2 regions of the Geobacillus sp. DSP4a genome follow, and region 1 is predicted to be linked to the other one. Evidence: a T-box and tRNA genes for the amino acid it is inferred to sense, from the RefSeq annotation. Region 1 holds a T-box; the other holds one or more tRNA genes.
What was found. The T-box of region 1 lies ahead of ileS (isoleucine--tRNA ligase). A T-box ahead of a tRNA ligase gene usually reads a tRNA of that ligase, here a tRNA-Ile.
Positions count from the first base shown of each region.

Region 2: it has a tRNA-Ile gene. The T-box ahead of ileS (isoleucine--tRNA ligase) is inferred to sense a tRNA for this amino acid. The anticodon was not compared.

Region 1 is NZ_SDLD01000001.1:113,093-123,641, forward strand. It holds gene ETC02_RS00605 (YlmH family RNA-binding protein) at 1-378, shown strand, start outside; gene ETC02_RS00610 (DivIVA domain-containing protein) at 455-967, shown strand; T-box leader at 1,065-1,285, shown strand; gene ileS (isoleucine--tRNA ligase) at 1,338-4,112, shown strand; gene lspA (signal peptidase II) at 4,198-4,689, shown strand; gene ETC02_RS00625 (RluA family pseudouridine synthase) at 4,690-5,604, shown strand; gene pyrR (bifunctional pyr operon transcriptional regulator/uracil phosphoribosyltransferase PyrR) at 5,858-6,397, shown strand; gene ETC02_RS00635 (solute carrier family 23 protein) at 6,555-7,856, shown strand; gene ETC02_RS00640 (aspartate carbamoyltransferase catalytic subunit) at 8,026-8,952, shown strand; gene ETC02_RS00645 (dihydroorotase) at 8,915-10,201, shown strand; gene ETC02_RS00650 (carbamoyl phosphate synthase small subunit) at 10,203-10,549, shown strand, end outside.
Region 2 is NZ_SDLD01000011.1:2,085-12,633, forward strand. It holds tRNA gene ETC02_RS05625 (tRNA-Pro) at 1-48, shown strand, start outside; tRNA gene ETC02_RS05630 (tRNA-Ala) at 57-129, shown strand; tRNA gene ETC02_RS05635 (tRNA-Met) at 147-223, shown strand; tRNA gene ETC02_RS05640 (tRNA-Ile) at 229-305, shown strand; tRNA gene ETC02_RS05645 (tRNA-Ser) at 325-415, shown strand; tRNA gene ETC02_RS05650 (tRNA-Thr) at 432-507, shown strand; tRNA gene ETC02_RS05655 (tRNA-His) at 515-587, shown strand; tRNA gene ETC02_RS05660 (tRNA-Gly) at 1,057-1,127, shown strand; tRNA gene ETC02_RS05665 (tRNA-Ile) at 1,134-1,207, shown strand; tRNA gene ETC02_RS05670 (tRNA-Asn) at 1,539-1,613, shown strand; tRNA gene ETC02_RS05675 (tRNA-Ser) at 1,621-1,713, shown strand; tRNA gene ETC02_RS05680 (tRNA-Glu) at 1,718-1,789, shown strand; gene ETC02_RS05685 (B3/B4 domain-containing protein) at 2,089-2,754, opposite strand; gene queG (tRNA epoxyqueuosine(34) reductase QueG) at 2,807-3,949, shown strand; gene ETC02_RS05695 (amidase domain-containing protein) at 4,011-4,874, shown strand; gene trmL (tRNA (uridine(34)/cytosine(34)/5-carboxymethylaminomethyluridine(34)-2'-O)-methyltransferase TrmL) at 4,898-5,371, shown strand; gene ETC02_RS05705 (PrkA family serine protein kinase) at 5,695-7,590, shown strand; gene yhbH (sporulation protein YhbH) at 7,815-8,972, shown strand; gene ETC02_RS05715 (hypothetical protein) at 9,043-9,735, opposite strand; gene ETC02_RS05720 (response regulator) at 10,020-10,549, opposite strand, start outside.

The DNA.
Region 1 (10,549 bases):
TTTGCCGCCGCCGAGGTGGCCGATTACATTCGCCTCCATGTCGGGACGATCGGCAAAGCGCCGGTTTCGCTTGAGCTGTTGCCGCTGTCAGCTGCCATGCCGCTTGCCGAAACGTGGGAGGAAGGAACGGTAACGGTGTCTTCTCTAAGGCTCGATGCGGTGCTTGCCCAGGCGTTCCGCCTCGCGCGCGAGAAAGCGAAGACGCTCATTGAAAGCGGGCTCGTCAAAGTGAACTGGAAGGTGGTGGACAAGCCCGATTTTGTATGCGGGCCGGGCGATGTCCTGTCGGCGCGCGGGTTTGGTCGCTGCAAGCTGTTTTCCGTCGAGGGGATGACGAAAAAAGAACGCTGGCGCATCCGGCTGGGCCGTCAAAAATAATCGAATCGCAGCAGGAAATGGGCTGATCGTGTCGAATGAAGGAAGAAAAGGAATGATGGAGACGGAGGTGGCCATTGTGCCGTTAACGCCATTGGATATTCACAATAAGGAATTCAGCCGCGGATTTCGCGGGTATGACGAAGATGAAGTGAATGAGTTTTTGGATCAAATTATTAAAGATTACGAAATGCTCATCCGTGAAAAAAAGCAGCTGGAAGAAAAAGTGGCCGAACTGACGGAAAAATTGAATTACTTTTCCAACATTGAAGAAACGTTAAATAAGTCGATTCTTGTGGCTCAGGAAGCAGCGGAAGAAGTGAAGCGCAACGCACAAAAAGAGGCGAAGCTGATCATTAAAGAAGCGGAGAAAAACGCGGAGCGCATCATCGGCGACGCGCTGGCCAAATCGCGGAAAATCGCGCTGGAAATCGAAGAACTCAAGCGGCAGTCGAAAGTGTTCCGCGCTCGCTTCCGTATGCTCGTTGAGGCGCAGCTCGATATGATCAACAGCCGTGACTGGGACGAGTTGATGGAATACGAGATGCCTGATCTCGAAGAAGAGGCGAAAGAGCCGTTGTCTCAGCCTTGACGAACCGAGGCCATGTCGGGTATAATCATTGGCAAAAATCACTGCACCAGCCGCCGTGGGAGGCGGTTGGCTTTTTTCAGGATGAATAGCGAAATAGTCATCAACGATGAAAGGGATAGTAGCTCTTGAACGACCGGTCGCAGCGAGCCGGGGATGGTGGAAGCCCGGCATCGGCGCAAGAGTGAACATCACCCTGGAGTTCCATGCCGAACATCCAGTAGGCCATGGCGCGTCATTCCCGTTACGAATGAAAAGTGGGCTGTGCGTCGTTTGCATGGCCAAGAAGGGTGGTACCGCGAGACCGTTCTCGTCCCTTGCCGGGGGAGAACGGTTTTTTATTTGGAATCTATCGTTCGAAGGAGGAGCAAGGATGGATTACAAAGAGACGCTGCTTATGCCGCAAACCGAGTTCCCGATGCGCGGTAACTTGCCGAAGCGGGAGCCGGAAATGCAAAAAAAATGGGAGGAAATGGACATTTACCGGAAAGTGCAGGAGCGGACGAAAGGACGGCCGCTGTTTGTCCTGCATGACGGCCCGCCGTATGCCAACGGGGATATTCATATGGGCCATGCGCTGAACAAAATTTTAAAAGACATCATCGTCCGCTACAAATCGATGAACGGCTATTGCGCCCCATACGTGCCGGGCTGGGATACGCACGGCTTGCCGATCGAAACGGCCCTTGCCAAGCAAGGCGTCGACCGCAAATCGATGAGCGTCGCCGAGTTCCGCAAGCGGTGCGAGCAATACGCGTACGAGCAAATCGACAACCAGCGCCGGCAGTTCAAGCGGCTCGGTGTGCGCGGCGACTGGGACAACCCGTACATTACGCTCAAGCCGGAGTACGAAGCCCAGCAAATTAAAGTGTTCGGCGAAATGGCGAAAAAAGGGCTCATCTACAAAGGGTTGAAGCCGGTCTATTGGTCCCCGTCAAGCGAATCGGCGCTCGCTGAAGCGGAAATCGAATATAAAGACAAGCGTTCGCCGTCGATTTATGTCGCTTTCCCGGTGAAAGACGGCAAAGGCGTGCTTGAGGGCGATGAGCGAATCGTCATTTGGACGACGACGCCGTGGACGATTCCGGCGAACTTGGCGATCGCCGTCCATCCGGAGCTGGACTACCATGTCGTGGAAACAAACGGACAAAAATACGTCGTCGCTGCTGCCCTGGTCGAGTCGGTGGCGAACGAAGTCGGCTGGGACGCATGGTCGGTCGTCAAAACGGTCAAAGGAAACGAGCTTGAATACGTCGTGGCGAGACATCCGTTTTATGAGCGCGACTCGCTTGTCGTCTGCGGTGAACACGTCACGACCGACGCCGGCACGGGCTGCGTCCATACGGCGCCGGGCCACGGGGAAGACGACTTTCTCGTTGGGCAAAAATACGGGCTTCCCGTTCTTTGCCCGGTCGACGAGCGCGGCTATATGACGAGCGAAGCGCCGGGGTTTGAAGGAATGTTTTACGAAGACGCCAACAAGGCGATTACACAGAAGCTTGAGGAAGCCGGCGCTTTGTTGAAGCTTGGGTTTATCACCCACTCGTATCCGCACGACTGGCGGACGAAGCAGCCAACGATTTTCCGGGCGACAACGCAATGGTTTGCGTCGATCGATAAAATCCGCAGCGAGCTGCTTCAAGCGATTAAGGAAACGAAATGGATTCCGGAGTGGGGGGAAATCCGCATCCACAACATGGTGCGCGACCGCGGCGACTGGTGCATTTCCCGCCAGCGCGCCTGGGGCGTGCCGATTCCGGTTTTTTACGGCGAAAACGGCGAACCGATCATCACCGATGAAACGATCGAGCATGTGTCGAACTTGTTCCGCCAATACGGATCGAACGTCTGGTTTGAGCGCGAGGCGAAAGACTTGCTGCCGGAAGGATTCACCCATCCGTCAAGCCCGAACGGCATCTTTACGAAAGAAACGGACATTATGGATGTCTGGTTTGACTCCGGTTCGTCGCACCAAGCCGTGTTGGTCGAACGCGACGATCTCGCGCGCCCGGCTGATCTGTACTTGGAAGGGTCCGACCAATATCGCGGCTGGTTCAACTCATCGCTGTCCACCGCCGTTGCCGTCACCGGAAAAGCACCGTATAAAGGGGTGTTAAGCCATGGCTTCGTTTTAGACGGCGAAGGGCGAAAAATGAGCAAATCGCTCGGCAACGTCGTCGTGCCGGCGAAAGTAATGGAACAGTTCGGCGCCGACATTTTGCGCCTTTGGGTCGCGTCGGTCGACTACCAAGCGGACGTGCGCATCTCCGACCATATTTTAAAACAAGTGTCGGAAGTGTACCGAAAAATCCGCAACACGTTCCGGTTTATGCTCGGCAACTTATTCGATTTTGACCCGAATCAAAACGCTGTGCCGGTTGGGGAGCTGGGCGAAGTCGACCGCTACATGCTGGCGAAGTTGAACAAGCTGATCGCCAAAGTGAAAAAGGCCTACGACCGCTATGATTTCGCCGCCGTGTACCATGAGATGAACCATTTCTGCACCGTCGAGTTAAGCGCATTTTATTTGGATATGGCGAAAGACATTTTGTACATCGAAGCGGCCGATTCCCGCGCCCGCCGCGCCGTGCAGACCGTATTGTATGAAACGGTCGTCGCGTTGGCGAAGCTCATCGCGCCGATTTTGCCGCATACCGCCGATGAAGTGTGGGAGCATATCCCGAATCGAAAAGAAAACGTCGAAAGCGTCCAGCTCACCGATATGCCGGAGCCGATCGCGATCGACGGCGAAGAAGCGCTGCTTTCGAAATGGGATGCGTTTATGGATGTGCGCGATGATATTTTCAAAGCGCTCGAGAACGCCCGCAATGAAAAAGTGATCGGCAAATCGCTGACCGCGAGCGTCACGGTCTACCCGAAAGACGAGGCGCGGAAGCTGTTGGCGTCGCTTGATGCCGACTTGCGCCAGCTTCTCATCGTTTCCGCCTTTTCGATCGCCGATGAGCCGTACGACGCCGCGCCGGCCGAAGCCGAACGGCTCGACCACGTAGCCGTCCTCGTCCGCCCGGCGGAAGGCGAGACGTGCGAGCGGTGCTGGACGGTGACGAAAGAAGTCGGCGCCGATCCGTCGCATCCAACGCTTTGTCCGCGCTGCGCGCACATTGTGAACGAACATTATTCCGCGTAACAAAAAGCGGCAAGGCTGCCTTGGGGCGGCCTTGCCGCTTCATTTGTTTGCCATGGCGAATTATGCTACAATGCAAAAAGGATGAATGAGAAGGACAGGGGGATTTGGCACGGTGGCATACTATTGGATTGCAGCGGCGGTCGTCATCCTCGACCAATGGACGAAATGGCTTGTCGTCCGCTATATGCGACTTGGGGAAAGCATCCCGATCATCGACAACGTGCTCTACATTACGTCGCACCGCAATCGCGGGGCGGCGTGGGGCATGCTGGAAGGGCAGTTTTGGCTCTTTTATTTAATTACGGTGATCGTCGTGGCGGCGATCGTGATCTACATCCGCCGCCTGAAGCCTTCTGAACGCCTGGCGGGCGTAGGGCTTGGGCTGATGCTCGGTGGGGCGATTGGCAATTTTATCGACCGCGTATTCCGGAAAGAAGTGGTCGACTTTATTCATACGTACATCGGCACGTACAGCTTTCCGGTGTTCAATATCGCCGACTCGGCGCTGACCGTCGGCGTCATCTTGCTGTTTGTCCATATGTTTTTTTTCGCGACACCAGAGAAAGGGAATGAGTAGATGGACACGATCACGTTTCACATCGAAGACGAATATGACGGCGAACGAATTGATAAAGTGATCGCGGCGCTCAATGAGGAATGGTCGCGTTCGCAAGTGCAGCAATGGATCAAAAGCGGGCTTGTGACCGTCAATGGCGAGACGGTCAAGGCGAACTACAAATGCGAGGCAGGCGACGCGGTCGCCGTTTCACCGCCGGAGCCGGAGCCGCTTCATGTCGAGCCGGAGCCGATTCCGCTTGACATTTATTATGAGGATGAGGATGTCCTTGTCGTCAACAAACCGCGCGGCATGGTCGTCCACCCGGCGCCCGGGCATATGCGCGGCACGCTTGTGAATGCGCTTCTCGCCCATTGCCGCGACTTGTCCGGGATCAACGGCGTGCTTCGCCCCGGCATCGTCCATCGCATTGACAAAGACACATCAGGACTGTTGATGGTGGCGAAAAACGACGCCGCCCACCGCTCGCTCGTCGAGCAGCTGGTGAACAAAACGGTGACGCGCCGCTACAAGGCGATCGTCCACGGCGTCATTCCGCACGATTATGGCACGATCGATGCCCCGATCGGCCGCGACAAGCGCGATCGAAAGAAAATGGCGGTCACCGAGGAAAACGGCAAGGAAGCGGTCACCCATTTCCGCGTGCTCGAGCGGTTTCGCCATTATACGTATGTGGAGTGCCAGCTGGAAACGGGGCGGACGCACCAAATTCGCGTCCATATGAAATACATCGGCTACCCGCTCGCTGGCGACCCGCAATACGGGCCGAAAAAAACGCTCGCCATCGACGGCCAGGCGCTGCACGCCGGGGTGCTCGGCTTCCGTCATCCGAGAAGCGGCGAGTATTTGGAATTCGAAGCGCCGTTGCCGCCGGAGTTTGCCGAGCTGCTTGACTGGCTGCGAAAAAACGATTGACAAACGAACACGCCCCCTTTACAATGAAAACAGGTGAACAGGAACCTTTAAGTTCAGTCCTGTGAGGCTGAAAAGGGGTCGGAATGACAAAGAAGGGCGATGTATGCCCATCTTGTTTGGCGATAAGCGCGCCATCCCCCGCTTCACAGGCGGGGGATTTTTTTATGAAAACAGGCGGGAACGGCCTGGTTGGCGCGCCGCCTGCGGAAACACGCTGGCCGCGGCGTGCATGCGCTTTTAGGAGGTGGACGGAATGCAAAAGGCGGTCGTGATGGATGAACAGGCGATTCGCCGCGCCTTGACGCGCATCGCCCACGAAATCATCGAGAGGAACAAAGGCATTGAAAATTGCCTATTGGTCGGCATTAAAACGCGCGGCATTTACTTGGCGCGCCGCTTGGCTGAGCGGATCGAGCACATCGAAGGGGCGTCCGTTCCCGTCGGCGAGTTGGACATTACGTTGTACCGCGACGATTTGACGGTGAAGACGGACGACCATGAACCGCTTGTGAAAGGAACGAACGTGCCGTTTCCGGTGAGCGAGCGGAATGTCATTTTAGTCGATGATGTGCTGTTTACCGGCCGGACGGTGCGGGCGGCGATGGATGCGGTCATGGATTTGGGCCGCCCGTCGCGCATCCAGCTCGCCGTGCTTGTCGACCGCGGCCATCGGGAACTCCCGATCCGCGCTGATTTCGTCGGCAAAAACGTGCCGACCTCCCGTTCGGAGCTGATTGTCGTCGAGCTTTCCGAAGTGGACGGCCTTGACCAAGTGTCGATTCATGAGAAATAAAACAGCTCCCTTTTAAGCGCAGTCCCGTGAGGCTGCAAAAGGGGTGGAATCGTTTCGGGCGTTTCTGCACCCTCTTTGCGCCTTCATGGGCAAAGAGGGTGTTTTTGTGCACACTAAAAAACGAACTTCGCTCATTTGGCGAAAGGAGAGGCGAAAGATGAACAAACCGGTGTTGGATATTCAAGACCGCCCGACTGTGGGGCAATGGGTGACGTTAAGCTTGCAGCATTTATTCGCCATGTTCGGGGCGACGATTTTAGTGCCGTACTTAGTCGGGTTGGATCCGTCGATCGCCTTGCTCACAAGCGGGCTCGGGACATTGGCGTTTTTGCTCATTACGAAATGGCAGGTGCCAGCGTATCTTGGCTCCTCGTTCGCCTACATCGCGCCGATCATCGCGGCGAAAACGGCCGGCGGCCCGGGAGCGGCGATGATTGGCAGCTTCCTCGCCGGATTGGTGTACGGGGTTGTCGCCCTCATCATTAAAAAAGCCGGCTACCGCTGGGTGATGAAGCTGCTGCCGCCGGTTGTCGTCGGTCCGGTCATCATCGTCATCGGTCTCGGCTTAGCCGGCACGGCGGTCGGGATGGCGATGAACGGCCCGGACGGCAAATACAGCCTGCTTCATTTCTCGGTGGCGCTTGTGACGCTCGCGGCCACGATCGTCTGCTCGGTGCTTGCGCGCGGCATGTTGAGCTTGATTCCAGTGCTTGTCGGCATCGTTGTCGGCTACGTTTACGCCCTCGCTGTCGGACTGGTTGACTTGTCGAAAGTGGCGGCGGCCAAATGGTTCGAATGGCCGGATTTCTTGATTCCGTTTGCCGATTATCCGGTGCGCATCACTGCCGAGATCGTCATGCTCATGGTGCCGGTGGCGATCGTCACCTTGTCCGAACATATCGGCCACCAGCTTGTGTTAAGCAAAGTCATCGGCCGCGACCTCATTCAAAAACCGGGGCTGCACCGCTCGATTTTAGGGGACGGAACAGCGACGATGATTTCCGCCTTGCTCGGCGGCCCGCCGAAAACGACGTACGGGGAAAACATCGGCGTGCTCGCGATCACCCGGGTTTACAGCGTCTATGTGCTCGCCGGCGCGGCGGTCATCGCGATCGCCTTTGGCTTCGTCGGCAAAATCACGGCGCTGATCAGCTCGATTCCGACGCCGGTCATGGGCGGCGTGTCGATCTTGCTGTTTGGCATCATCGCCTCGTCCGGATTGCGGATGCTCGTTGACAGCCGCATCGACTTCGGCGCGACGCGCAACTTGGTCATCGCCTCGGTTATCTTGGTGATCGGCATCGGCGGTGCGGTGCTGAAAATCAGCGACAGCTTCCAAATTACCGGGATGGCGCTCTCGGCGATTGTCGGCGTCCTGCTCAACTTAGTGCTGCCGGGGCGTCCGCAAGAAGCGGAAAACTTATTTGAAGCTGAAAACGACAGCGGCCATGTTGCCTAAATCGAATACAAAACACCTTTTAATTAAGTCCCGTGAGGCTTAAAAAGGTGTGAAAACAGGCGCATCCAGGGCCGGAGTGCACCTTCTCCGGTTCTGCCATGCGCTGATCGTCACACCTTGCCCAGCCGGCAAGGTGTTTTTTTGCAAAAAAAGAAAGGGAGAGAGGCCAATGACCCATCTTTTTACATTGAGCGAACTGCCGCTTTCCGACATCACCCGGCTGCTTGATGAAGCGGAAGCGTTCCGCCGCGGCCGCGCTTGGCGCCCGGCCGCGCCGATGTATGTCGCCAATTTGTTTTTCGAACCGAGCACGCGCACGAAATGCAGCTTCGAGATGGCGGAACGGAAGCTTGGGCTTCATGTCATCCCGTTTGACCCGGAACGGTCAAGCGTGCAAAAAGGGGAGACGCTGTACGATACGGTCAAGACGCTTGAAGCGATCGGCGTTGACGCGGTTGTCATCCGCCACCACGAAGATGCGTATTTCGAAGCGCTCCGTCATGCGGTCGGCATCCCGGTCATCAACGCCGGCGACGGCTGCGGGCATCATCCGACCCAGTCGCTCTTGGACTTATTGACGATTCGCCAAGAGTTTGGCGCTTTCACTGGCTTGACGGTGGCGATTATCGGCGACATCCGCCACAGCCGCGTCGCTCGCTCCAATGCGGAAGTGTTGACACGATTGGGCGCGAACGTCCTGTTTTCCGGACCGGAAGAGTGGAAAGACGAAACGAATCCGCACGGGACGTACGTCGAACTCGATGAGGCCATCGCCTGCGCCGATGTCGTGATGCTGTTGCGCATCCAGCATGAACGCCATGCGGAAACGATGGGGCTGACGAAAGAAGAGTACCATGCTCGGTACGGGCTGACGCTTGAGCGGGCGCGGCGGATGAAACCAGGGGCTGTCATTTTGCATCCAGCGCCGGTCAACCGCGGGGTCGAAATCGCCAGCGAACTCGTCGAAGCGAAAGCATCACGCATTTTTAAACAAATGGAAAACGGCGTCTACGTGCGGATGGCGGTCTTAAAACGGGCAATGGAAGGGAGAATGGAGCATGGGCGTATGGCTGAAAAATGGCATGTCGTTCAATGAAGAGGGGAAATTGGTGCGGACACATCTCAAAATGGAACACGGAACCATTGCGGCGATCCTGTATGAACAGCCGCTCGAAGCGGATGGGGAAGACGTGATCGACGTCGGCGGTCGTCTCATCGCTCCCGGCTTGATCGACTTGCACGTTCATTTGCGCGAACCGGGCGGCGAGGCGAAAGAAACGATTGAAACGGGCACGCTCGCCGCGGCGAAAGGCGGTTTTACGACGGTTGCCGCCATGCCGAACACAAATCCGGTGCCGGACCGGAAAGAACAGATGGAACGGCTGCAAGCCCGCATCCGCGAAACGGCGCACGTCAACGTGCTTCCGTATGCGGCGATCACGATCGGACAAAAAGGGGAAGAGCTGGCTGACTTTGCGGCGCTCAAAGAAGCGGGAGCGTTCGCGTTCACCGATGACGGCGTCGGCGTCCAGTCGGCCGGGATGATGTATGAGGCGATGAAGCGGGCGGCAGCGCTCGATATGCCGATCGTCGCCCATTGCGAGGACGATACATTAAAAAACGGCGGCGCGGTGCATGACGGCGAGTTCGCCCGCCGGCATGGGCTCGCCGGCATTCCATCCGTCTGCGAAGCGGTGCACATCGCCCGCGACGTCCTGCTCGCGGAAGCAGCGGGATGCCATTATCACGTCTGCCATATCAGCACGAAAGAGTCGGTGCGCGCCGTCCGCGACGCGAAGCGGGCGGGCATCCGCGTCACGGCCGAAGTGACGCCGCACCATTTGCTCTTGTGCGACGAAGACATTCCAGGGTTGGATGCAAACTACAAAATGAACCCGCCGCTGCGCAGCCGCGCGGACCGCGAGGCGCTCATTGAGGGCCTGCTCGATGGCACGATCGATTTTATCGCCACGGATCATGCGCCGCATACAGCAGCGGAAAAAGCGAAAGGCATCGAGGCGGCGCCGTTTGGCATCGTCGGGCTCGAGACGGCGTTTCCGCTCCTATATACGCATTTTGTCAAAACGGGTGTGTTTTCATTAAAGCAGCTTGTCGACTGGCTGACGATCAAGCCGGCGCAATGTTTTGGCCTTAAGGCCGGGCGGCTTGCCGTCGGGGCGCCGGCGGACATTGCGGTCATCGATTTGGAAACGGAAGAAGCGATTGATCCCGAGACGTTTGCCTCAAAAGGGAAAAATACGCCGTTTGCCGGCTGGAAATGCCAAGGCTGGCCGGTGATGACGTTTGTCGGCGGAACACTCGTATGGAAGAAAGGAAGAGAATGACATGAAACGGCAGCTCATTTTGGAAGACGGTTCGTTTTTTGTCGGCGAAGCGTTTGGCAGCACGAAAGAGACGACCGGCGAAGTCGTCTTTAACACCGGCATGACCGGGTATCAAGAAATTTTGACCGACCCGTCGTATTGCGGGCAAATTGTGACGATGACGTATCCATTGATCGGCAACTACGGCATTAACCGCGACGACTTTGAAGCGATCCGCCCGTACGTGCACGGATTCATCGTCAAAGAAGCGTGCGTGACGCCGTCCAACTGGCGCGGCGAACTGACGCTGGATGAGTATTTAAAAGAAAAAGACATTCCGGGACTCGCGGGCATTGACACGCGCAAACT
Region 2 (10,549 bases), on a different contig from region 1:
ACACGGTTCGGGTCCGTGAGGTCGCAGGTTCAAATCCTGTCTTCCCGATTTATCATGGGGCCTTAGCTCAGCTGGGAGAGCGCCTGCTTTGCAAGCAGGAGGTCATCGGTTCGATCCCGATAGGCTCCACCTTTTGACTTAAATTTGGCGGTGTAGCTCAGCTGGCTAGAGCGTACGGTTCATACCCGTGAGGTCGGGGGTTCGATCCCCTCCACCGCCACCATTATCGGACCTTTAGCTCAGCTGGTTAGAGCAGACGGCTCATAACCGTCCGGTCGTAGGTTCGAGTCCTACAAGGTCCACCATTATTATTGTTGCTTTTTTGGAGGAGTACCCAAGTGGTTGAAGGGGTCGGTCTTGAAAACCGAGAGGCGCCGCAAGGCGCGCGGGGGTTCGAATCCCTCCTCCTCCGCCATGCACTTTAAAATCGTGCCGGCTTAGCTCAATTGGTAGAGCAACTGACTTGTAATCAGTAGGTTGCGGGTTCAAGTCCTGCAGCCGGCACCAGAACGAGGCGACTATGGCGAAGTGGTTAACGCACCAGATTGTGGCTCTGGCATGCGTGGGTTCGATTCCCACTAGTCGCCCTTTTCATTATATTCTATATTTGCGGGTGTAGTTTAGTGGTAAAACCTCAGCCACGAGCATCTGCATCATCGAATTGGCTTCGAGTTGCCCCGACGCATCTGGCTTCTATGAATCAGCTGGTAGAGGAAGGGGCATGGAAATAGCGTGGCGGATGTTAAGCCAAATATTATGCGGGTGTAGTTTAGTGGTAAAACCTCAGCCACGAGCATCTGCATCATCGAATTGGCTTCGAGTTGCCCCGACGCATCTGGCTTCTATGAATCAGCTGGTAGAGGAAGGGGCATGGAAATAGCGTGGCGGATGTTAAGCCAAATATTATGCGGGTGTAGTTTAGTGGTAAAACCTCAGCCACGAGCATCTGCATCATCGAATTGGCTTCGAGTTGCCCCGACGCATCTGGCTTCTATGAATCAGCTGGTAGAGGAAGGGGCATGGAAATAGCGTGGCGGATGTTAAGCCAAATATTATGCGGGTGTAGTTTAGTGGTAAAACCTCAGCCTTCCAAGCTGATGTCGTGGGTTCGATTCCCATCACCCGCTTTTGATGGGCCTATAGCTCAGCTGGTCAGAGCGCACGCCTGATAAGCGTGAGGTCGGTGGTTCAAGTCCACTTAGGCCCATTATTTTCCGTTGAATATTTTTGGGTCATTCGCTATAATAATGGGCGAACAATGCCCCATCGTTCCACAGCAAAATCGGAGCGATGAGCTTCACATCTTCGAATTCGCTGCGAGTTGCCTCGACGCATCTCGCTTCCTTGAATTAGCTGGCAGAGGAAGGGACAGGGCAAGTATTGGGCTAGGTTTCTTACTCATCATTCCGCAATAGCTCAGCGACGAGCAGGTGCATCGTCGAATATGCTTCGAGTTGTCCCGACGCATCTCGCTTCCTTGAATTAGCTGGCAGAGGAAGGGACAGGGCAAGTATTGGGCTAGGTTTCTTACTCATCATTCCGCAATAGCTCAGCGGTAGAGCAACCGGCTGTTAACCGGTAGGTCGTAGGTTCGAATCCTACTTGCGGAGCCATTTCTTTGGAGAAGTACCCAAGTGGCTGAAGGGGACGGTTTGCTAAACCGTTAGGTCGCAGTTTTGCGGCGCGCGGGTTCAAATCCCGCCTTCTCCGCCATAATGGCCCGTTGGTCAAGTGGTTAAGACACCGCCCTTTCACGGCGGTAACACGGGTTCGAATCCCGTACGGGTCACTGGTTGCTGGCACCAGAGATTCTGGTGCCCTTTTGTACAATTTCTTTTGTCGATTTTTGCGTTTTTTTCTTGCGATGCGTGTGGAAGTCTGTTATAATATCTCTCGTTAGCTTTAAAATTACGTTATGATTGTTGGGGACAACGCAGTGTTTCGTTTCGTTAAAGAACGAGGCATTGCGTTTTTTTATTTACCACCCTAAACCGAGAAGACCCTCATTTCCACGCGTGAGCGTAGGGAGAGAGTTCAGGTAGGGAGGGAGTCCCCCGTTTCCAACGGCAGGAAAGTGGGGGGAGAAGATCAAACGAACAATTGGGCGTCGGCTTCGCCGCCATGAATTTGCACAAACATCGTTTGGATGGCTTGAAGCTGGCGCTTGGCGGTTTCTTCTGGCGTTGATGGGAGAAAGTAAACGATTTGCAAAGCGTTTTTCGTTTCTCTCGTCACGGCGGTCCGCTCCGAATCGACGATCGGACTGCCAAACGGCCCTCGTTCATCTTTGCTGACGAGTTTGTTGGCAAAGTTGACTGTGCGGCCGTTTAACGCGATGTATTCATCTTTTTCCGTGCCGATCGTGAGCGTCACTGTCCCGTTGATGCGGTCTAGATCATAGATGCCGAGCGGAATTTTATAATAGAGTGAAAAAAAGTTGTTTATGTCCGCCGCTGAATGGATAGGCGGAATGAAGCTTTTTTTCTGGATGCGTCGGTACAGGCTTTCACTTGACGGTCGATAGCGGCTTGGGTCCGTTCCGATTTGTTTGAAAGTACGGCGCCATTCGACCATTTCAGGAATGTCGGCAATCGACTTTTCCTGCAGCTCGATGTAAAGAGATTCTTGAAACAGCTCAAGCCGCCCCCTTAACATTTGCGGTGAATCGCTGACCTCGATATGATAATAGCGGATGACGCCGAATTTACCAGAAGGAAGGCGTTGCTTTAGTTGTTCTGATATCACGCATTTCATCTTGATCACCTCGGATTTCATTTTACCATATATGACGAAAGGAGGGAAAACGATGGATGTTATGGCATTAAAGCAGGAAGTCATTGAGTACAGTCGGTCAATCGGCATTGATAAAATCGGATTTGCGAGCGCTGATCCGTTTGTGGAATTAAAGGAACGGCTGCGCCGCCAGCAGGAGCTCGGCTATCAGTCCGGTTTTGAGGAACCAGATATTGAGAAACGGACGAATCCTTCATTGCTTCTTCCGGAAGCAAAATCGATTATTGCCATTGCTCTTGCCTATCCGTCTAAAATGAAAAATGCGCCGCGGGGGACAAAGACGGAACGGCGCGGCGTTTTTTGCCGCGCTTCATGGGGAAAGGACTACCACGATGTGTTGCGGGAACGTTTGCAGCAGCTCGAGGAGTTTTTGCTGGCCAAAGTGCCCCATGCCCGCGTTCGCTCGATGGTGGATACCGGAGAGCTCGCCGATCGGGCGGTGGCGGAACGGGCAGGGATCGGTTGGAGTGGCAAAAACTGCTCTATTATTACACCAGAGTTTGGATCGTATGTGTATTTGGGAGAAATGATTACGAATATTCCATTTCCCCCTGATGAACCGGTTGAAAACCGATGCGGCACGTGCACGAAATGCATTGATGCCTGCCCGACCGGGGCGCTTGTGCAAGGGGGACAACTGAACGCACAGCGGTGCCTTTCCTTTTTAACGCAAACGAAAGGATTTTTGGCCGACGAGTTTCGAGAGAAAATCGGGAATCGGCTGTATGGCTGCGATACATGCCAGCAAGTCTGCCCGGAAAATAAGGGAAAAGACTTTCATTTGCATCCGGAATTCGAGCCGGATCCGGAGGCGGCCAAACCGAAGCTGGTTCCGCTTCTTGACATGACGAACCGTGAGTTTCAAGAGAAGTTTGGTGCGATGGCCGGTTCATGGCGCGGGAAAAAACCGATTCAGCGCAATGCGATTATTGCCCTCGCTCACTACAAAGACCGGACGGCAGTGCCGCATTTACTCCGGTTGTTAAAAGAAGACAGTCGCCCGGTCATCCGCGGGACGGCGGCGTGGGCGCTCGGGAAAATCGGGGATCCAAGCGCTAAGCCTTATTTGGAGGCCGCGCGGCAAACGGAGGCGGATGCCGATGTGATCGCTGAGATTGAAAAAGGACTAAAACTGTTGGCTGAGGCAAAGGAATAGGGAAAAAAACGCAGCTTCCCCACATAAGGTAGTAACAAAAACGAAAGTGGTGGAAAGCAGCATGAAAAAACAGTTGCGCGCGTGGTTGGATGAGCGAGCCCGCTCGTTTGTGTCGGAAAGCAATATCCGAAGCGAAGAGGCGGCAAGAAAGCAACAGCTTTGCCAAAAGCGCGGTGCGGAGATCGTCCGTTGCACGATCCGGGGGCAAATTGTCGGCAGGCAGACCATCGAGCGGGAAGCGAAAGTGATGTATATTGCCCACCATCAATTTTTAATTAAGCAAAGGGGTTCACTATATATAGAAGAACAGGTTGAGGAGCGATGCGCCTGTTTTGTTGGCGGTGAGCTTGTTGCTGATGAACCGATCAACCGATTGGGGGGGGATATGGAGGCGCCGCGCGTCGAACGAGAGCAATGGACGGGAGATCGTCTTTCTTACCAGTATGACCGCGCCCGGGCGGTGCGGTATGCAGAAATGTGGTGGAACCGCCATAACCCGGCGTTTCCTTCCTTTGCCGTTGATTGCACGAATTTTGTTTCCCAATGTTTGTATGCGGGCGGAGCGCCGATGACGGGCTATCCGAACCGGGCGAGGGGATGGTGGTGTCAAAACGGAAGTTGGAGTTACAGCTGGGCGGTCGCCCATTCGCTGCGCTGGTATTTAAGCGGAGCGCGCATTGGCTTGCAGGCGGTCGAAGTAGCCGAGCCGGAACAATTGATGGCAGGGGATGTCATTTGTTATGATTTTCAAGGGGACGGACGCTTCGACCACTCAACGATTGTGGTGGCGAAAGATCAGAACGGGATGCCGCTTGTGAACGCCCATACGACAAACAGCCGAATGCGCTATTGGTCGTATGAAGATTCAAGCGCCTATACGCCAAACATTCGGTATAAATTTTTTCACATCATTGACCGCAAATAAACGATGTTGCTGAGGTGAACGAAATGCCGCTCCATGTAGTACTGTACCAACCAGAAATTCCGGCTAATACCGGGAATATCGCCCGCACATGCGCGGCTACGGATACGGCGCTTCACTTGATTCGTCCGCTTGGGTTTTCAACGGATGATAAAATGTTAAAGCGCGCCGGCCTTGACTATTGGCCGTACGTCAACATTTCGTATTACGATTCGCTCGATGAACTGTTTGCCCGGTTTCCGCACGGCGAATTTTACTTTATTACGAAATTCGGCCGCCAATACTACGATTCGTTTGATTTCAGCGATACGGAAAAAGACATTTTCTTTGTGTTTGGACGCGAAACGACCGGGCTGCCGAAAGAACTGCTTGAAGCCAATATGGACCGTTGCCTGCGCATTCCGATGAACGACAAAGTCCGTTCGCTGAACTTATCCAATACGGCGGCGATTTTAGTGTACGAGGCGCTGCGCCAGCAACGGTTTCATGGGCTTTCGTAAACAAAAAAACGACCTTCGTTGCGGAGGTCGTTTTTTTGTGCCTTATTGTTTAACGCCCGGTTTGTCCTCGTAGCCGGCGGTGAAAATGGCCGTCAAAAACGCAATGATAACCCCTAACATAAGCAATGTGCGCATCGCTTTTCCTCCCTTGCAATGAAAGTGGTATGCGTTTCCCCTTTATTATAGCGAATATGGCCAAGCATGTGAATGAGAACAGGTTAGGACGGAGAGACAAAATTTTTTTTGCGGCGAATGATACGGGACATCCTCGCATAAATTGTAATAATCTTGCTGTTAGACATCCAAGGGTGAGGAGGTCCTTTATGGATATTTTACAAAAGATCGCACGGTACCGGGAAGAAGAAGAAAAGCTGAAATGGGAAGGGACGTTCGCGGAGTATTTAAAGATTTTAAAAGAAAAGCCGTGGGTGGCCCAGTCGGCTCATTCGCGTGTTTATAATATGATCAAAGATGCTGGGGTCGAAGAGGTGAATGGGCGGAAACGATATAAGTTTTTTAGCCAGCACCTGTTCGGGCTTGAGGAGGCGCTTGAGCGGCTCGTTGAGGAATATTTCCACCCGGCGGCGAAGCGGCTTGATGTGCGGAAACGGATTTTGCTGCTGATGGGGCCGGTCGGCGGCGGGAAATCGACGTTGGTAACGCTCCTGAAGCGCGGGCTTGAGGAGTACTCCAAAACGGAGCGCGGAGCCGTTTATGCGATTAAAGGGTGCCCGATGCATGAAGACCCGCTTCACCTCATTCCTCACCATTTGCGCGACGATTTTTACCGCGAATACGGCATTCGCATCGAAGGCGAGCTGTCGCCGCTCAATATGATGCGGCTTGAGAAAGAGTACGGCGGACGCATTGAAGACGTGCTAGTGGAGCGCATTTTCTTCTCGGAAAACCGCCGCGTCGGCATCGGGACGTTCAGTCCGTCTGATCCAAAATCGCAAGACATCGCCGATTTAACGGGAAGCATCGATTTTTCAACGATCGCGGAATACGGCTCCGAGTCCGACCCGCGCGCGTACCGGTTTGACGGCGAGCTGAACAAAGCCAACCGCGGGATTATGGAATTTCAAGAGATGTTAAAGTGCGATGAAAAATTTCTTTGGCATTTGCTGTCGCTGACGCAAGAAGGCAATTTCAAGGCTGGGCGGTTTGCTTTAATCAGCGCCGACGAATTGATTATCGCTCATACGAACGAAACGGAATATCGGTCGTTCATCGCCAACAAAAAGAACGAGGCGCTCCATTCGCGCATCATCGTCATGCCGATTCCATACAACTTGCGCGTCTCGGAAGAAGAGCGCATTTACGAAAAAATGATCCGCGAAAGCGATGTCGCCGACGTGCATATCGCCCCGCATACGTTGCGGATTGCGGCCATGTTTACGATTTTGACTCGGCTGAAAGAGTCAAAGCGGCCGGATGTGGATTTATTGAAAAAAATGCGTCTATACGATGGGGAAATGATCGAAGGGTTCAACGAAGTGGACGTTGAAGAGTTGAAAAAAGAACATCCCGACGAAGGAATGAGCGGCATTGACCCTCGCTATGTCATCAACCGCATTTCGGCTTGCATCATTCGGAAAGAAGTGCCGTCGATCAATGCGCTTGATGTGCTTCGTTCGTTGAAAGAAGGGTTGGATCAGCATCCGTCGATCACGAAGGAAGACCGCGAGCGGTACTTGAACTTCATTTCGCTCGTGCGCAAAGAGTATGACGAAATCGCCAAGCAAGAAGTGCAAAAGGCGTTCGTGTACTCATATGAAGAGTCGGCGAAAACGTTGATGGATAACTATTTGGACAACGTCGAGGCGTATTGCAACAAAACGAAACTGCGCGATCCGCTTACGGGTGAGGAAATGAATCCGGATGAAAAGCTGATGCGCTCGATCGAGGAACAAATCGGCATTTCCGAAAATGCGAAAAAAGCGTTTCGCGAAGAAATTTTAATTCGCATTTCGGCATATGCACGAAAAGGACAGCGGTTTGATTATAATTCACATGAACGGTTGCGGGAAGCGATCCAGAAGAAATTGTTTGCGGATTTAAAGGACATTGTCAAAATTACAACGTCGACGAAAACACCGGATGAGCAGCAGTTGAAAAAAATTAACGAAGTCGTCGCCCGCCTCATTGATGAATACGGGTACAACTCCACGTCAGCCAATGAATTGCTCCGTTATGTCGGCAGCTTGTTGAACCGCTAGGCATGCCTCGAGCGCCGGGGCATGCTTTTTTGCATCGATAATCGGGCTTGTCCGTCCGTTGTTCGCTTTTCTATTTTCGGCATTCATCTGTCAATTATTTTGAATTTTTGCATAGGATAAAATAAACAACTTGGCATAGTGATGGTCCGTTTTGATGACGCCAACATAAGTATATGCGGGAAAGTGAAAAGTGTGAGAACCATTTTAACAAAGGAGGGGAAAATATGAAAGGGAATTTCGTTGTATCGAAAGAAGACTGGTCCCTCCACCGCAAAGGATATGACGATCAAAAGCGGCATCAAGAAAAGGTAAAGGAAGCGATCAAAAACAATTTGCCGGATTTGATTACGGAAGAAAGCATCATTATGTCCAACGGACGCGATGTAATTAAGATTCCGATTCGCTCGCTGGATGAATATAAAATTCGCTACAACTATGAGAAAAACAAACATGTCGGCCAAGGAAACGGAGACAGCCAAGTCGGCGATGTCGTGGCCAGAGACGGAAGCGGGGAGGGGCAAGGGCCAGGAAAAGGCCAAGGAGCCGGCGACTTGCCAGGTCAAGATTATTACGAGGCTGAAGTGTCGTTGATGGAAATCGAAGAAGCACTCTTCAGCCAACTGGAGCTGCCGAACTTGCAGCGGAAAGAACTGGATCAAAATGTCGTTCAACATATCGAATTTAACGACATTCGCCGCACCGGGTTGATGGGGAACATCGATAAAAAGCGGACGATGCTCGCTGCCTTCAAGCGCAACGCCATGAGCGGCAAACCAGGCTTTTACCCGATTTACCGCGAAGATTTAAAGTTTAAAACGTGGAATGAAGTCGTCAAGCCGGAATCGAAGGCCGTTGTCTTGGCCATGATGGACACAAGCGGCTCGATGGGCATGTGGGAAAAATACATGGCGCGCAGTTTCTTCTTTTGGATGACGCGTTTTTTGCGCACGAAGTACGAAACAGTCGACATCGCCTTTATCGCCCATCATACGGAAGCGAAAGTTGTCAGCGAGGATGAATTTTTCACGAAAGGGGAAAGCGGCGGGACGATTTGCTCATCCGCCTACCGCAAGGCGCTGGAACTGATCGAAACGAAGTATTCTCCGTCGCGCTACAACATTTATCCGTTCCACTTCTCCGACGGCGACAACTTGACATCGGACAATGCCCGCTGTGTGAAGCTTGTTCAAGAGCTGATGAAAGTGTCGAACATGTTTGGGTATGGGGAAGTCAACCAGTACAACCGCCATTCCACACTCATGTCGGCGTATCGCAATATTAAGGATGAAAAGTTCCGCTATTATATTTTGAAGCAAAAATCAGATGTGTTCCACGCGATGAAAACATTTTTCCGCAAAGAAGAGAGCAAGCAGCTCGTTTGACCCTCTGGCAGCTGAAAAAAGGGGGTTTTTCTTTTTGGAAAGGGAGGGCAATCGCCCTCCCTAAAATAAGTTATTGCTTTTGCAGCGTCGCCGCCATGGCGAGCACGGCGCCAAGCACGTCTTCGTTGCGTGGAGCGTGCACGGTCAATAGCATTGGCGCTGGTTGGGCGCTGGCGATGACATGAACGGTGGCGCCGTCCGCTTGTGCAGTGTACCAAACCGCATCAGCGAACGGCTTAGGCAATCCGTTCGTTTGTTGGTGGGCGGCGTTGGCGTCAACCGCTTGGGCATGTTCTTGCGCTAGTTGCTCGTAGTTTGTTTCCCCCTCCGAAAGCAAGCGAATGCGGGCGAATGCTTCGCCATGAAGCAAGACATCGGCGCCCGGTTCTTCGGCGTCAAGGGTCCATCCTTCCAAAACATAGAGGGAAAAATGCTGATTGTTGCTTGTTTGCAGCGTTGCGGTTTTCGTGACGGTTTGGTTTCCATCTTGGTAGGACAATGAAATGGTCGGTTGTGAAGCAGCGGGTTGTCCTCCTCCTGCCGCTCGTTGCTCTTCTTCGTTCTTTTTCGTTGATGTTTGCTCTTTTGCTTCCTTCGAAGGAGAAGGGTTCTTGGATGACGGCGCATCAGACGATGGTTTTTGATCGGCGGCTGTCTGCTCTTCCTTTGCCGCCTGTGTCGTCTCGTGCTCTTTCGTTCCACAGCCAACCAGCAAGACGAAGGCGACAGCGAGAGAGAACAACAGTTTCCAGTATCGAATCATGTTCATTCCTCCCTACGTTCCATATCCCCCCCATTATACCAATTGAAACGGTGGAAACAAACAGACTCGTTTCCCTATTTTTTCTGTTTGTTCGTTTTGGCTTGTTGTTTGGTGTGCAAGGCGACATGCGCCCCGCCCCAAACAGCGGCGACGAGTGGCGCTCCCCCATTTTACGCTTGGGGAAAGAGCGTTTCACCTTCTTTACCATTGGCTGGAGACAGGAAATGTTCCGCGAAAACAAGAAGAGTTGCCCACCCGGTTAATCGTGTGGGCTACCGGGTAGGCTATAGTCGTTTCAACTGATAGCGGTTGACGGGGCGTCCGACGCCGCCGTATTGCACATCGAGTATCACTTGTCCCGTTTTCTCAAGGTATTCCAAGTAGCGGCGGGCCGTCACACGGGCGATGCCGACGCCCTCGGCCACTTCCTCGGCGGAAACAGGGAAGCGGTGCTGGCGCAAGTAGGCGACGACTTTTTCCAACGTCACTTCGTTTAATCCTTTCGGAAGTTCAGGGAGCGAGGCGGCAGGTTGTTCAGCCGTTTGCCGTAGTGCATCGAGTTCTGCCTGGGTGAGCGATTCCTTTTCTGCAAGCGACTGGCGGAACGACCAGTAATTTCCCAGCGCCTGTTTGAGCCGTTCAAATTTAAACGGTTTCAAAATGTAATCGAAGGCGCCGTTTTGCAGGACGCGGCGCACTGTTTCAATGTCGCTTGCCGCTGTGATGGCGATGATATCAACTTCATGGCCGCGAGCGCGGATTTGCTTTACTGTTTCAAGGCCGTCTAGCTGCGGCATGTAAATATCAATCATCG